2 regions of the Limosilactobacillus urinaemulieris genome follow, and region 1 is predicted to be linked to the other one. Evidence: predicted binding sites of a transcription regulator. Region 1 holds the regulator's gene; the other holds the start of a gene.
What was found. Region 1 encodes NrdR, which represses ribonucleotide reductase genes. Its sites were predicted from a motif close to ACACNATATATNGTGT; they were not measured.
Positions count from the first base shown of each region.

Region 2: the regulator NrdR is predicted to act here: its motif matches at 3,696-3,711, upstream of nrdH (glutaredoxin-like protein NrdH).

Region 1 is NZ_CAKOBX010000008.1:67,077-74,760, reverse strand. It holds gene dnaI (primosomal protein DnaI) at 1-47, opposite strand, end outside; gene MR181_RS06725 (replication initiation and membrane attachment family protein) at 44-1,423, opposite strand; gene nrdR (transcriptional regulator NrdR) at 1,441-1,905, opposite strand; gene coaE (dephospho-CoA kinase) at 1,948-2,553, opposite strand; gene mutM (DNA-formamidopyrimidine glycosylase) at 2,546-3,388, opposite strand; gene polA (DNA polymerase I) at 3,407-6,067, opposite strand; gene MR181_RS06700 (YoaK family protein) at 6,190-6,858, shown strand; gene MR181_RS06695 (Bax inhibitor-1/YccA family protein) at 6,923-7,636, opposite strand.
Region 2 is NZ_CAKOBX010000001.1:247,580-255,263, reverse strand. It holds gene nrdF (class 1b ribonucleoside-diphosphate reductase subunit beta) at 1-971, opposite strand, end outside; gene nrdE (class 1b ribonucleoside-diphosphate reductase subunit alpha) at 1,080-3,251, opposite strand; gene nrdH (glutaredoxin-like protein NrdH) at 3,395-3,625, opposite strand; gene tadA (tRNA adenosine(34) deaminase TadA) at 3,870-4,391, shown strand; RNA gene ffs (signal recognition particle sRNA small type) at 4,420-4,506, shown strand; gene dnaX (DNA polymerase III subunit gamma/tau) at 4,665-6,491, shown strand; gene MR181_RS01130 (YbaB/EbfC family nucleoid-associated protein) at 6,508-6,816, shown strand; gene recR (recombination mediator RecR) at 6,819-7,418, shown strand; gene MR181_RS01120 (YaaL family protein) at 7,422-7,673, shown strand.

The DNA of each region.
Region 1 (7,684 bases):
TTTTGGCTCTTCATAATTTCTTTCATTGTTTTACTCAACGATTTCATTTACTCTCATCCCCTTCAGAGCCACCCGACTTTTTTCGCCTTGCTAACCGCTGACGAAGCCGCTCTAATTGTTCTGGTGTTGGCTTCTTGATTTGCTGTTCATCTTCATTAGCCCATGCTGGCATCTTCTCTCGAACAGTAGTGGTTCGCTGGCGGTAATAGTTTGTTTGACGACTAGTACGTTTCTGCGCCTTTTGATCGTTAAATTCATGGATATGGGCAAGCGCTTCTTCAGCTGTCGCCACTCCAGCACGCATCCAATTATTAGCAATTGCATTTACATAATTTGCTTGAAGTGTCGGTCGTTTAAGCGACGCAATTACATACCATGAAAGGATATTAACAACACCTGCATCTAATTGTTGTTCTTGAATCAGGTTCCGAATAATTGCTCGTTCTCCTGAAGTCACAAATCCGCCCATCTGTTGTTTTAGCTGTTGAAGAAACGTCACCGGCGCATAGTATTTGCATGTTTCAATTAACTGCTGTTCTTCCTGTGAAAGTGTGACTGTTCCCTTTTCTTCACTAACTTTTTCTTTACCCGGCTGCTTAGCATCTACCCGGTATTTTCCAGCTATAATTTGTTTAAGTCGTTGCGGACGAATTTTGCTTGTTGTCAAATCAGTTGATTGAGTAATCAGTCGGGCCATTGTTGGCTCATCAATCCCATAAAGCTGGTGCTCTACTTCTATTAAGTCACGGTTACTACTTAGATCCTTTTCGGTTATGGGCTGACCCTTTAACAACTGCACTAGGGTCGGCCAGTCAAAATCAACGTTAACTACCTTCTTCTTTGATTTCTTCTCACTAACTATTTTTTTGCGAGTAGTAGTGATCTCTGTCGGTAAATGCGTAATCCGCTGATCATCAACATGAAAAGCATCGAAGAAGTTATGGGTTATTTCTTTTAATGTTACTTGATGACTTCCTAAAGCAAAACGGTTAGCAAATTCACCCAACTCCTTAAAGCGCGCTTCACCAACAGCCTCTAACAGCAGAATACTAAGAAGGTTATCATTAATAAATTCAGCCGGCGTAAGTGTTGGTTGAAGCTCATAAACGAATAAATCGCCAAGCTGATCAGTTTGGGTAAAAGTCCGTAGCATCCCAGTTGCTTCCAGGCGTTGAATGCCTTCTTCAGCTGTCCGCAGTCCTGCATTAAGCTGAACTAGTAATTGAGATTGGAGATGCCGATCACTAATTGCTGGTTTTTCGTTTAATTGTGTTCGTAAGGCATGAAACATCGCAAATGCGGCTGTTCCTAATATTGGCTGATAAAAAAGTTCAAAAACCTTTTCATTGAAATTTGACCATTGGTGGCTAGCAGTAACAATATATCCAGCCCCTGGATCAAATATTGATTTACTTTTAGTCATTATGGCCTCGTTCCCCCCTACTTCTTATCGCTATTTTTCATCATGGATTCCAACTCGTTCATGAATGCATCAACATCCTTGAATTGACGGTAAACACTTGCAAAACGAATGTAGGCGATTTCGTCAATGTCTTTCAATTCTTGCATAACAAATTTACCAATCACCTGACTGGAAACCTCATTTTCACCAAGGCTGCGAACTTCTTTTTCAATTTTATCAGTTACTTTTGTTAGGCGCTCCATGCTAACAGGACGTTTTTCCGCGGATCTAACAATCCCGTTTAAAATCTTTTGACGACTAAATTCTTGCCGTGTTCCATCTTTTTTTATCACTAATAATGGAGTCTCTTCATACCGTTCAAAAGTGGTAAAACGGAAACCACAGTGAATGCATTCTCGACGTCGTCTAATAAAAGTGCCATCTTCACTTGGCCGACTATCAACAACACGCGAACCGTTTTTATGACAGTGTGGACAACGCATCTGGCCTTCCTCCTTGCTTACTATTAAATAGTTTTCATTTTATCATAACTTATTATTGTGCATCTGATCAATCAATCCAGCAACTTGCCGCTTTAATTCTTCCTTACTTCCGTTATTATCAATTACAATATCAGCCAATTGTTTTTTCTTTGCTAATGGCATCTGAGAGTCAATCCGCTGCTCTGCCTCAGTTTGCGAATACCCATTTCGCTTCATTAGTCGTTGGACCTGGATTTGATAATCGGTAGCAACAACCACGACCAGGTCACATTCATCAGTATAGTTTTCCTCAAACAGGAGCGGAGCATCTAAAATAACATATGGAATTTGTTGTTTTTGGTAGTTTTTTATCTGTCGCCAAATCTCTTCACGAATCAATGGCTGCATTATCATATTCAACTTAGCTAATTTAGTTTGATCACTGAATACAAGGGAACCCAACGCCTGCCGATTTAACGTCTGGTCAGCATTCAAGATCCCACTTCCAAATACTGCTGTTAACCGTTCTAGTCCTTTTGAATGTACGGTCTGGAGTTGACGAACCACCTGATCCGCGTCAATTACCGGATACCCACTCAACCTTAGCAAAGTACTAACAGTTGATTTACCAGTTGCAATTCCACCAGTTAATCCAATTAACTTAGTCATTTTTCATCTCCAATAATGGCTGGCAATGTGGACAAAATGTGGTTCCTCGCTGGTTAACTTTTATTTTTACCATTTTTGTACCACACCGCGGACAATTATCTCCACCATGACCATATGCATTTAACTGCTCCTGAAATGCACCAGCATCGCCAAACGCATTTTTAAATGTATGAACAGTTGTCCCTTTATACTCAATTGCCCTTGATAACTCTTGAATAATATTATCATGCAGGGTCTGGATCTGCTTATCAGTAAGGGTGTTAGCGGGCTGTTCAGGATTGATCCCGCTCATCCAAAGAACTTCATCAACATAGATATTTCCTAATCCAGCAACATGGCGTTGATTAAGCAAAAACGGTTTTATTTTTCCACGGCTTCGTCGCAAGATTCGTTTAAAATAGTCAACCTTAAAATCAGTGGCAGTGGGCTCTGGACCAATTGTTTTCAACCCACCAACTGTCATCTCATCGCCGGTTTTTACTAGTGTCATTCGGCCAAATTTCCGAGTATCACGGTAGCAAAGTTCTGTTCCATCCGTAAATTTAAAGACAACGTGAGTATGCTTATCAACCGAAGCTCCTGCCGGTTGCGTATAGTAACTGCCCTCCATACGTAAGTGGGAGACCATCGTTAGGTGATTACTAAACCGAAAAAGAAGGTATTTGCCACGACGGTCAACAGTTTCGATCGTCTGACCAATCAGCGACTGCCTAAACTGTTCAACTTCATTAGTAATTGTCTTACCATAATGAACATCAATTCCATTGATCTTTCGTCCTGCAGCAATCTTTAATAATCCCCGACGAACCGTTTCAACTTCTGGTAATTCTGGCATCGATCCTTCCTCCTCAAATTATTTCTTCAAATCATACCATGTATCGCCATACTTACTATCGACCTTTAACGGAACAGAAAGTTTAACTGCTGAATCCATTACGTCAGGAACTAGTTTATTCAATACTGGGATTTCTTCTTTTGGCGCTTCAAAAACCAGCTCATCATGAATTTGAAGAAGCATTTTTGCCTTTAATTGACGCTTTTCTAATTCGTCCTGCATCTTAATCATTGCAATTTTAATGATATCTGCAGCACTTCCCTGAATTGGCGTATTCATCGCAGTTCGTTCTGCAAATGAACGCCGGCTAAAGCTCTTGGCATTAATGTCTGGCAAGTAACGACGACGATGAGTAATCGTTTCAACATATCCATTTTGCCGTGCAAACTCAATCGTGTTATGAATATAATCCTTAACTTTTGGAAATTCTTTAAAGTAATTTTGAATAAATTCGTGAGCTTGACTGCGACTAACGTGAATTCGTTGGGCTAACCCATAATCACTGATCCCATAAACAATTCCAAAGTTAACCGCCTTTGCCCGCCGACGCATGTTACGATCAATCTCTTGATCTGGTTTTAAATGAAAAATCCGGCGAGCTGTGCTGGCATGGATATCCTCACCATTCTTAAAGTCTTCCTGAAGGTTATGATCACCTGTAATATGAGCAAGGACTCGTAATTCAACCTGTGAATAATCAGAAGAGAATATCTGCCATCCCTCATGACTCGGAACAAACGCTTGACGAATAAGCCGCCCTTCTGGTAATCGTACTGGGATGTTCTGTAGATTAGGATCAACCGACGATAAACGTCCAGTTTGGGTTAATGTTTGTAGGTAACGGGTATGGATCTTTTGATCGCTCGAATGAATAACTTTTAGCAGTCCCTTAATATACGTTGATTGTAGCTTTGAGATCTGGCGATATTGAAGAATATTTTCCACAATTGGTGCCTGGGGAGCTAATTTTTCGAGAACATCAACAGCTGTTGAATACCCTGTCTTAGTTTTCTTAATAACAGGTAGCTTTAACTTTTCAAAGAGAATTTTACCAAGCTGTTTAGTGGAGTTAATGTTAAACTCTTCGCCAGCTTCTTGATAAATCTGTTCCTCAATCTCCGCGAGCCGTTCAGTTAACTTGCTCCCCATATTCTTTAACGTTTGCGCGTCAACATGAACCCCAGTAATTTCCATTTTGGCTAAAACATGGGTTAGTGGTAATTCAATATCAGTATAAAGAGGTAACTGTTCGTTTTTCTTTAACTGTTCAAATAATTGGGGACGCAATTGTTCAATTGCTCGTGCCTTATTGGCAAGATGCTGAAAGAACAGCTGATCATCATCAGGAATTGTCCTCTTAGCTCCCTTTCCATAAACTTCTTCATCTGTTTGCACATCATCATATCCATGCTCATGAGCCAATTTTCCCAAATCATTGCTATTGTCATTGGTATTCAGAAGATAGGAGGCCAGAAGAAGATCAAAATCAATTCCGTCAAGAGTAATTCCTAATCGATTCAAGCCAACGATCTGTGCTTTCGCATTAAAAACGTCCTTCTTGATTTTAGAATCGGTTAGCCAGCTTTTGACCTCGGCCGTCTTCAGTAATTCAGGATCACGACTTACTAGCCATTGTTTGCCGTTACCCAAAGCAAAACCGGCAAATGATGAAGTGTGATAATTAGGATCTGGCATCTCTAAATAAAAGCTTCCCCGATCACCTAATTTAGCAATAAGATCCAGGTTATCAGCAGTCAGTTCCGTATACTCAATTGGTGCAATTTCGGTGCCCTGATCATCTGGTGAAACAGCCATTTTCTTCAAAAATGACTGAAAATCCATCTTCTGATAGAAGTCAATTAGTTTTTCTGTTTGCGGGCCCTTATATTCAAGATCTGCTAGCTTAACTTCAACCGGTGCATCGCGCAAAATTGTGGCTAACGTCTTACATTGTCGAGCAATATCCTCCTCTTCGACTAGGTGTTCTTTCATCTTGCTCTTTTTCAATTTATCAATATTTTCATAAATACCCTCGACAGAACCAAACTGTTTTACAAGCTTAATCGCGGTCTTTTCCCCAATTTTGGTAACTCCGGGATAATTATCAGAGGTATCACCCATTAAAGCCTTCATATCGATAATCTGAGCCGGTGTGATCCCAAGCTTTTCTTGAACATGTTCTGGCGTATAATGTTCAGTATCGGTAACTCCCTTATGGGTAACTGCTACCGTAGTATGTTCACTGGCAAGTTGGGTTAAGTCACGGTCACCTGTAACAATTAAGGTCTCATAGCCAGCTGTATCACCTTCCTTAGCGAGGGTTCCGATAATATCATCAGCCTCATAGCCCTTTAATTCATAACTATGTAATCCAGAATCTTTTACTAGTTCACGAACATACGGAAGTTGCTCGGTTAATTCTTCGGGAGTCTTACTCCGGCCACCCTTATAGTCGCCATACATTTTGGTTCGAAAAGTAACCTTACCAGCATCAAAAGCTACTAGTGCTGCATCTGGATGAAAATTTTCTAAAACATGATCAAGCATCAACTTGAAGCCATAAATAGCTGCCGTGTGCAGACCATCCTTGTTAGTAAATTTATCAATCTGGTTGTGCATTGCAAAAAAAGCCCGAAAAGCAATGCTGTTACCATCAATTAATAATAGTTGTTTTGCCATTTAATACCGCTCCTTCTCTTATTCTTAATAATTGTACCAAAGATTGGAAGGCTCCGTTAGTTTCCTGTTCACGAATTTAACGAGATCGTTAAGGTTTTATCATCAGTTAAAGAAGGGATCTTTTGAACAAATTACTTAATACTCATCACGTTGAAGAGGCACGTCTATTTGCCATCATCATGACTTTTTGTGGCGGCTTTCTTGATGCGTTCACCTATGTTCAATGTGGTCATACGCTTGCTGCAGCACAAACTGGAAATATCGTTTTTCTCGCTGCAGCGTTAGTTAATCATAATGTTATTGGGATTATCGATCGATGTGGCGCAATTGCCCTCTATATTCTCGGGATTATTGTTGCTATTACCTTCCAGGCCCATATCAAATACTGGCGAATCTTCTGCCTTTTCCCAATCTTAATCATTGGTGGATTCGTGGGCAGTATGCCTGAGAACTTTCCTACATATCTTTCAGTCGGTCTGGTTTCCTTTGGCCTTGCTTTACTAAATACCGCTTTCAGTAAAATCGAGGGGCTCGGTTACAGCAGTGTTTTTACTACGGGTAACATTAAAAAGTCAGTCGTTTTCGGCACCGAATATATCTACCACCATCGTCAACAAGATTTAAAAATTGCTATTAACTACTTCATCATCGTTTTAGCATTTACCCTTGGCGCCATTTCATCGGCAATCATTCAGCCCTTCTTCAGGATGAAAACAATTTGGGTTGCAGTCGCCATCATCTTCTTAACTGATATATTTTATTATTATCAAAAAGTCCATGAATCTAATTAGAATCACCATTAAAAAAGGAAGAGGGGGAGAAAAGCTAAACGTTTTCTCACCCTCTTCCCTTTAATTAGTTTCGATCACTCATCCCAAAAATTTGGAGGAGTGAAATGAAGAGGTTAACAAAATCTAAGTACAATTGAAGTGCACCCAAAACTGCTAATCCGGTTACTGAAACTTGATCACCATAGTTAACATAAATCTGCTTCATTTTTTGTGCATCCCAGCCAGTCAGCACAGTAAAAATAATTACTGCGATGAAAGAGAAAATGTAAGCAATCGCTGGACTTTGCAAGAACATATTAATAATGTAAGCAATAATCAAAGCAATCAATGCTGCCATTGCATGTGATCCAAACTTAGTCAAGTCCCGTTTAGTTACGGTCCCGTAAATCGCCATTACAATAAAGATCACTGATGATGAAACAAAAGCCGAAGCAATACTTGCACCAGTATAAACACCGGCAATCAATGCGAACTCAACTCCATAAATGATTGATATCAGCATCAACATTACGAAAGCACCAACAGGATTCCTGGTAGCGCTAAAACTAATTCCCATTGACAAAGCAATTGGCAACAGTAAGACAAGCCAGATCATTGCCGGATGGGCACCAAAGTAACCAAAAACCTCACGACGAAATGTATTCATTGTTAAATAGGCGGAAAATGCAGAAACTAAAATCGCAACCACCATGTTACCGTACATCCGAGTCAAGAACCGATTCAATCCTGCAGAATCAGTAACAACCCGGCGCTCCGGTTGTCCAGAAAAGTTATTCATTTATATCATTCCTTTTAATTTGACTTTCTCTGACCTTTCAAAAATAAT
Region 2 (7,684 bases), on a different contig from region 1:
TAATCGTCATCGTTCATCGCTTCAACAGCCCCTAAACGGTAGCCATTACCTACTTGACTAAAGAAGTCATGATTTGCAGTTGAGGTGGAAATCCCGTTCATAACAACTGGATTAACATCTGAAGCGGTGTCGGGGAAGAGTGGGTCTTGTCCGAGGTTCATCAGTGCCTTATTGGCATTGTAACGAATAAAGGTTAAGACGTCTTCGGTCCAGCCAACCTGATCATAAAGCAGGTGGGTGTACTTTTCTTCGTTATCATATAATTCGTAAAGGAAGTTATACATCCAATCCTTCATATCTTGTTGCTGCTTTTCTGTCCGGTCATGCATTCCCACTTGGAACTTGTAACCAATGTAAGTTCCGTGAACTGACTCGTCCCGTAAAATTAACTTAATAATTTCGGCAACGTTGTTCAATTTGTTATGTCCTAGATAATAAAGTGGGGTATAGAAACCAGAATAGAAGAGGAAAGTTTCAAGGAAAACGTTGGCAACTTTCTTCTTTAATGGATCTTCTTCTGGATTACGGTAAATATTAGCAATTTGAACCGCCTTGTTTTGCAAGAACTCTTCAGAATCTGACCAGTCAAAAATTTCGTTAATTTCTTCAGGGGTGTTTAATGTTGAGAAAATAGTTGAGTAACTCTTAGCATGAACAGATTCCATGAATTGGATGTTATTCAAGACCGCTGTTTCGTGTTGGGTTTTAACGTCTTGCTTTAAGGCAGTTAAACCAGCTTCAGACTGAACAGTATCCAGAAGGGTTAGTCCACCGAAAACGTGACCAACAGTCCATTGGTGATCGGTATCAAGTTCTCGCCAATCATCTAAGTCATTCGAAACAGGAATTCGCGTATCGAGCCAGAACTGTTCTGTCAGCTTCTCCCAAGTTGCTTTATCGATCATATCAGAAACTTCATTCCAATTAATCGCTTTGTATTCTGTCAAAGGTTTATATTCTTCAAGCTTCATTTATTAGGCTCCTTATTCACAATCAACCATTTTATAAGATGTGAATTTTTAAAATTCATATATTTTTAAGTTTAGCAAGCATCAATCTGAAAATCAATTTAATCTCGCTTAGATAACACAGCTTTCACATTGGTTTGCACCAATTTCATCATTATCATCAGTAAATGTCCGGACATAGTAAATTGACTTGATCCCCTTCTTGTAAGCATAGTGCCGAAGAATGTTGAGATCACGAGTGGTCATTTTATTTGTTCGACCATTCTTCCATTCATAGAGGCCTTCTGGCATTGTTGAACGAACAAAGAGGGTAAGCGATAGTGATTGATCAACATGTTGTTGAGCAGCCGCGTAAGTATCAATTACTGTTCGCATATCCATATCATATGCAGAACGGTAGTATGGCATTGTGTCATTAGAAAGGTAAGGAGCAGGATAGTAAATTTTTCCAATCATCTTCTCTTGACGTTCTTCAATCCGATTAATGATTGGTGTCAAGCTTGCAGTTGAATCGTTAATGTAGGAAGTAGACCCGTTTGGAGCAACTGCCAATCGATACTCATTGTAAAGTCCATCAGCCATAACGTCATCCTTTAGCTTCTTCCAGTCATCAATCGTTGGAATATGGATATTCGCAAAAAGCTTCTTAACAAGGTCAGACTTAGGCCCCCAATCCTTACTTACGTACTTGTCAAAGTATGAACCATCAGCGTACTTGCTCTTTTCAAAATTATGGAACGTTTCGTGGCGTTCCTTTGCAATTTCATTAGAGGCAACTAGTGACCAGTAATTAAGTAGCATGAAGTAAACACTAGTGAATTCAACAGCAACTGGGCTTCCGTATTGAATGTGATTCTTTGCCAAGTAGCCATGAAGTCCCATTGCTCCAAGGCCAATTGAGTGACTAAGCTCGTTCCCCTTTTTAATTGAAGGAACCACGTCGAGACTTTCAACGTCACTGATCCGAGTTAGGCCACGAACGATTGCGCGGATTGAGCGACCAAAATCTGGTGTGTTCATCATGTTGGCAATATTAGTAGAACCTAAATTACAGCTAATATCAGTACCGAGCGTCTCGTAACTTTGATCATCGGCAACCACAGATGGGGTCTGAACCTGAGCAATTTCAGAACAGAGGTTACTCATCACGATTTTACCGTCAATTGGATTGTCCCGGTTAACGGTGTCAATGTTGATAATGTAAGGATAGCCGGACTCTTGTTGAAGCTTACTGATTTCATCTTCGAGGTCACGGGCATTTACTTTCTTTTTGTGAATCTCATCATTGGCAACCATGTTATCGTATTCTTTAGTAATATCAACGTAGGAGAATGGCTTACCGTAAACCCGTTCCACATCATAAGGGCTGAAAAGGTACATATCTTCGTCTTTTTCAACCAATTCATAGAACTTATCAGGAACGGTAATTCCAAGAGAGAGGGTCTTTAGCCGAATCTTTTCGTCAGCATTTTCCTTCTTGGCACCTAGAAATTCAATAATATCCGGGTGGAAGACGCTAAGGTAAACAACTCCAGCACCTTGACGCTGTCCCAACTGGTTAGAATAGGAAAAACTATCTTCTAACAATTTCATTACCGGGACAACGCCACTAGCAGCATGTTCGATTTTCTTGATTGGGGCCCCAGCTTCACGGAGGTTGCTCAAATTAATTCCCACACCGCCACCAATCTTGGAAAGCTGGAGTGCGGAATTGATTGTCCGACCAATTGTATTCATGTTATCTGTTGGCTGAATGGCAAAGCATGAAACGAACTCTCCCCGCCGTTTCCGACCAACGTTTAAGAAGGTTGGGGTAGCTGGTTGGTAGCGTTGGTGAATAATTTCATCGGCCAAGATCATTGCTAAATCTTCATCCCCGTTTGCTAGGTAAAGGGCGTTCATTGCAACCCGGTCGATATAGTTCTCAAGGTAATATTCCTTGTCGTTAGTTCGCAAGGCATATTGAGCATAGAACTTGTAAGCGGCCATAAATGAATGAAAATGAAAATCTTGTTGCTTCAAGTAGTCGTATAACTTTTCAATAAAAGTATCACTATACTTGTCCATAAAGCCGTCTTCAATGTAGTCATTGTCTTCTAACCACTTATAGCGAGCAGTTACGGAGGCAAATTGCTTGGTATTAGGTTTTACATTATTCTCAATAAAGTCTTTGAGAGCGGCTTGATCCTTGTCTAACTGAATCTTGCCATCTTTAGGAATATTAACCTCATTGTTAAGGTCATAGTACTTAACTTGTGTTAAATCAATATCAGACAGTGCCATGTTTTTTCTCACTTTCTATCATTCATTAAAAATAGCGAATAAAAAAAGTGGCTGCGATAAAAAATACTTTCTATCACTAACCACTCTAAAATCATCAAATTTCGGTATAGGTTGATGAATTTTGAATAGTCCTTGCGATTAGATTAAATAGCTTGAGTTAATTTATTTAATTCGTCAGGACGGAAACCAGAAAAGGCATTACCATTTGGCAATTTAACGACTGGAGTTGCCATGAAACCTTCTGACTTTAAACTGTTAATAAATTCTGGTTGTTCATCAATATTATGTTCAACGAAATTAATGTTGTGGGCTTTTAAGAATTTCTTAGTCATTTTGCATTGAATGCAGTTATTTTTAGAAAACACAGTAACCATTTTGATCCCCTCGCTCGTCTTATTTGATGTTTTCTAGTATAGCGATCTTATGTAAAAAATCAATGAAAAAGTGCTATATATTGTGTGACTTTAAATGGTGAAACACAATATATAGCACATGAGGTGGGCAATTATGTATGTGAAACTTTTTGATTTATTTCTTGATAGATGATAGATTGATCAACAAACTAATATTATACACTGAAAAGAGAAATTTAACATGGATTAAAGGAGAATTTTTACGATGAGGGAAAGGGTAACGGTTCCCCAAGAAGAACAAGTAAAGTTTATGCGAGCGGCCATTGCTGAAGCAAAAAAAGCAGCGTTGTTAGATGAGGTTCCCATTGGTGCGGTAGTGACCTATCAAGGAAAAATTATAGGTCGTGGTCATAACATGCGGGAAAAATTTCAGGACGTGACTTATCATGCAGAAATGCTAGCAATTATGGAAGCTTGTTCCTACCTTCATAGTTGGCGCCTTGAAGATTGTGACCTATACGTTACTCTTGAGCCGTGCATGATGTGTAGCGGAGCAATTGTAAATGCGCGAATCAGAAATGCTTTTTACGGGGCGACTGATCCTAAGGCAGGAACGGTTGATAGTTTGTATCATTTGCTTGATGATGAGCGATTGAATCATCAGGTTTATGTGACTGCTGGTGTTCTTGGTGAACAGTGTAGTCAAATGTTAAAGGATTTTTTTCGGGCAGTAAGGAAAAAGAGGAAACTTGCCCGAAAAAAGAAAAAGACTAGTAATTCTAATTAAAATGTTGTATGATGATATTTGCCGTAAGGCCTTAGAGCAAGGGTATGCTTACGAACCGTGTCAGGTCCGGAAGGAAGCAGCACTAAGTTTGATGTATCTTGTGCTCTAAGTTTTTTGAGAAATTAACCGTGAGGCTGGGATTTTATTTCCTGGCCTCTTTAATTTTATAATTGAAAATTTTATTTGTCTTAAATTCAGTTCAAATGATTTTTCTTTTGATAAAAGCTAGTATAATATTAAGCAGCATTAAAATTACGGAAAGGAAGCTGATTAATGAGTTACCAGGCATTATATCGTGTATGGCGTCCACAGCGGTTTGACGATATGGTTGGTCAACAAGTTGTTACCCGGACGCTCAAAAACGCCATTATTACTCACCAAATTAGTCATGCCTACCTCTTCGCTGGGCCACGGGGGACTGGGAAGACTTCTGCGGCTAAGATTTTCGCCAAGGCTGTTAATTGTCATCATTCTCAAGATGGTGAGCCATGTAATGAGTGTGATACTTGTAAAGCAATTACTAATGGTCAACTAAATGATGTTATTGAAATTGATGCTGCATCGAATAACGGTGTGGAGGAGATTCGTGATATTCGCGATAAGGCGAAGTATGCACCAACGCAAGCGGACTATAAAGTTTACATTATTGATGAAGTTCATATGCTCTCAACAGGGGCGTTTAATGCTTTACTTAAGACACTGGAGGAACCGCCTGCTAATGTAATCTTTATTTTGGCAACAACTGAGCCGCACAAGATTCCGCTTACAATTATCTCTCGGGTTCAGCGGTTTGATTTCCGTCGTATTTCGGCTACTGATTCATTTGAACGCATGAAGTACATTTTGGACCAGAAAAGGGTGAAGTATGACGAAAAAGCGTTATGGGTGATTGCAAATGCTGCAGAAGGTGGAATGCGGGATGCATTAAGTATTCTGGATCAGGTCCTCTCCTTCAGTGATAACCAGGTTAAGCTCGATGATGCCCTTTTAGTAACTGGGAGTGTTACTAAGCAGCTGCTAAAGAAGTACTTTTTGGAAGTTTGTCAAAGTCAAAGTGCCTCTGCGCTGGAAACAATGAAGCAGATTCTCGGCGAAGGGAAAGATGGTCAGCGATTTATTGAAGATTTAATCTCGTTTATTCGAGATGTCCTTTTGTATCAGGAATCGCCTGATTTGGTCAAGGTTGAGAGTACGGGATTAAAAGATGAGGACTTTACAGAACTAAGTAAAGCAGCTTCGTCAACAACGCTATACCGAATGATTGATGACCTAAATAATATTCAGATGGAAATGCGGTTTACGACCCATCCAGATGTCTATTTAGAGGTTCTAACAGTTAAGCTATCTCAGCCGGAAGCAGATCAGCCTGTTACTAGCGTGCCAAAGCCAACTCAAGCTAATCAAGAAGCCAATCAAACGGAAGTTGATAAACTTCAAGCACAGGTTCAAGCTCTTCAGCAAACCGTTAAAGAACTTCAGCAACAAGGAACCACAACTATTAAGCCGGTTGCAAAAAGTCCTTCTAAAACGGTTAAAGAGCAGCCACGTGTTAAATCACGAAGTAACCGTGTCAATTTGCACCAGATTTATCCAGTTCTTGGTGCAGCCACGCGTCAGGATCTTGCTAAAATGAAAGAACTCTGGGGAGATATGCTGAATATGCTTAGTGTCCCCCAGCGATCGCTCTTACACGTTTCTCAACCTGTGGCTGCCAGCCCGGATGGGATTATCGTAGCGTTTGACTATGCTTTTCTTTTTCAGCAGGCAACTGATGATCAAGCTTTAATTCAAGCGATGGAAGATGGTCTTCAACGCCTGAGTGGTGATCAACGAAAAGTTGTGTTTGTCCCTAAGGATCAATGGCCGCAAATACGGAAAGAGTATATTCAAAGTCATGGTTTAGGTAAAGGGACTTCTCGTCCTGCTAGTGATAATTCTCAACCTACGGCAGCCAGTGCTGAGGAACCAGCAGAGGAGCCGGTTTCAACTGCTCCGGTAACGGTTCAAGAACCACAACCAAAGTCGGACGAGCAAAAAGATTTGGTTACGACTGCCCAAGAGCTGTTCGGCAGTGATATTGTTAAGGTAGAAAATAATTAAAGGGGAATGATAAATTATGATGAACGGTATGAACATGCAACAAATGGTAAAACAAGCTAAAGAAATGCAAAAGAAAATGATGGCTGAACACGAAGAACTTGCTAAGCAACAATTTGTTGGTCAAGCACCAGATGGCATGGTAACCGCAACCTTTACTGGTGATAATAAGTTGGTTAACTTGGAAATTAAGCCAGAAGCTGTTGATCCTGATGACATTGATATGCTTTCAGATCTTGTATTGGCAGCCGTTAATGATGGAATGAAGAAGGTCAACGATGCTACCCAAAGTACTTTGGGTAAGTACACTCGTGGCTTGGGGATGTAAGAGTGCAGTATCCTGAACCGCTAGCAAAGCTAATTGAAAGCTACACCAAACTACCGGGTATCGGTCAAAAGACGGCTACCCGGCTAGCTTTTTATACACTGACGATGCAAGGCGATGATGTTACGAACTTTGCTAAATCATTGTTGTCAGCCAAGCGCGATCTTCATAGTTGTAGTATTTGCGGCAACATTACTGAAGATGATCCGTGCCCAATTTGTCAAGATAAGACTCGTGATCGTTCACAAATCCTTGTAGTTGAGCAGTCACAGGATGTTATGGCAATGGAGCGAATGCATGAGTATCACGGCTTATATCACGTCTTAAATGGTGTGATTTCACCCGTTGCGGGAACTGGCCCAGAGGATATTAATATTACTAGCTTATTAGATCGCTTGAAAAAGGACGATGAGATAAAAGAAGTGATTATTGCAACTAACGCTTCATCGGATGGTGAGCTAACTGCTAGTTACCTTGCAAAATTGATTAAGCCTGCCGGAATTAAAGTTACGCGGTTAGCCCACGGACTTTCTGTCGGGGCTGATATTGATTATGCGGATGAAGTAACCCTGTTTAAGGCTGTTCAAGGACGAACGGAGATGTAACGAATGCTTTTTCATCGTCGGAATCAAGAAGAGATAAAGCAAGAGCGTGACCAGCGACTATTGAACTTAATTTATGAAACAAAGGCAAGCTGGGATCACGCAAAGGAAACCGAGCGAGCTGTTTATGAGGCCAATGCAAGTACGGAACTTCATTATCGTAGTCGCTTACAAGAGCAAAAGTATTTGTACCTTTACCGAATTGCGCGCAAATTTAAAGTACATGGTGAACTAAACCAGAGCGTAATCGATCGTTAGGAAGAGGATTA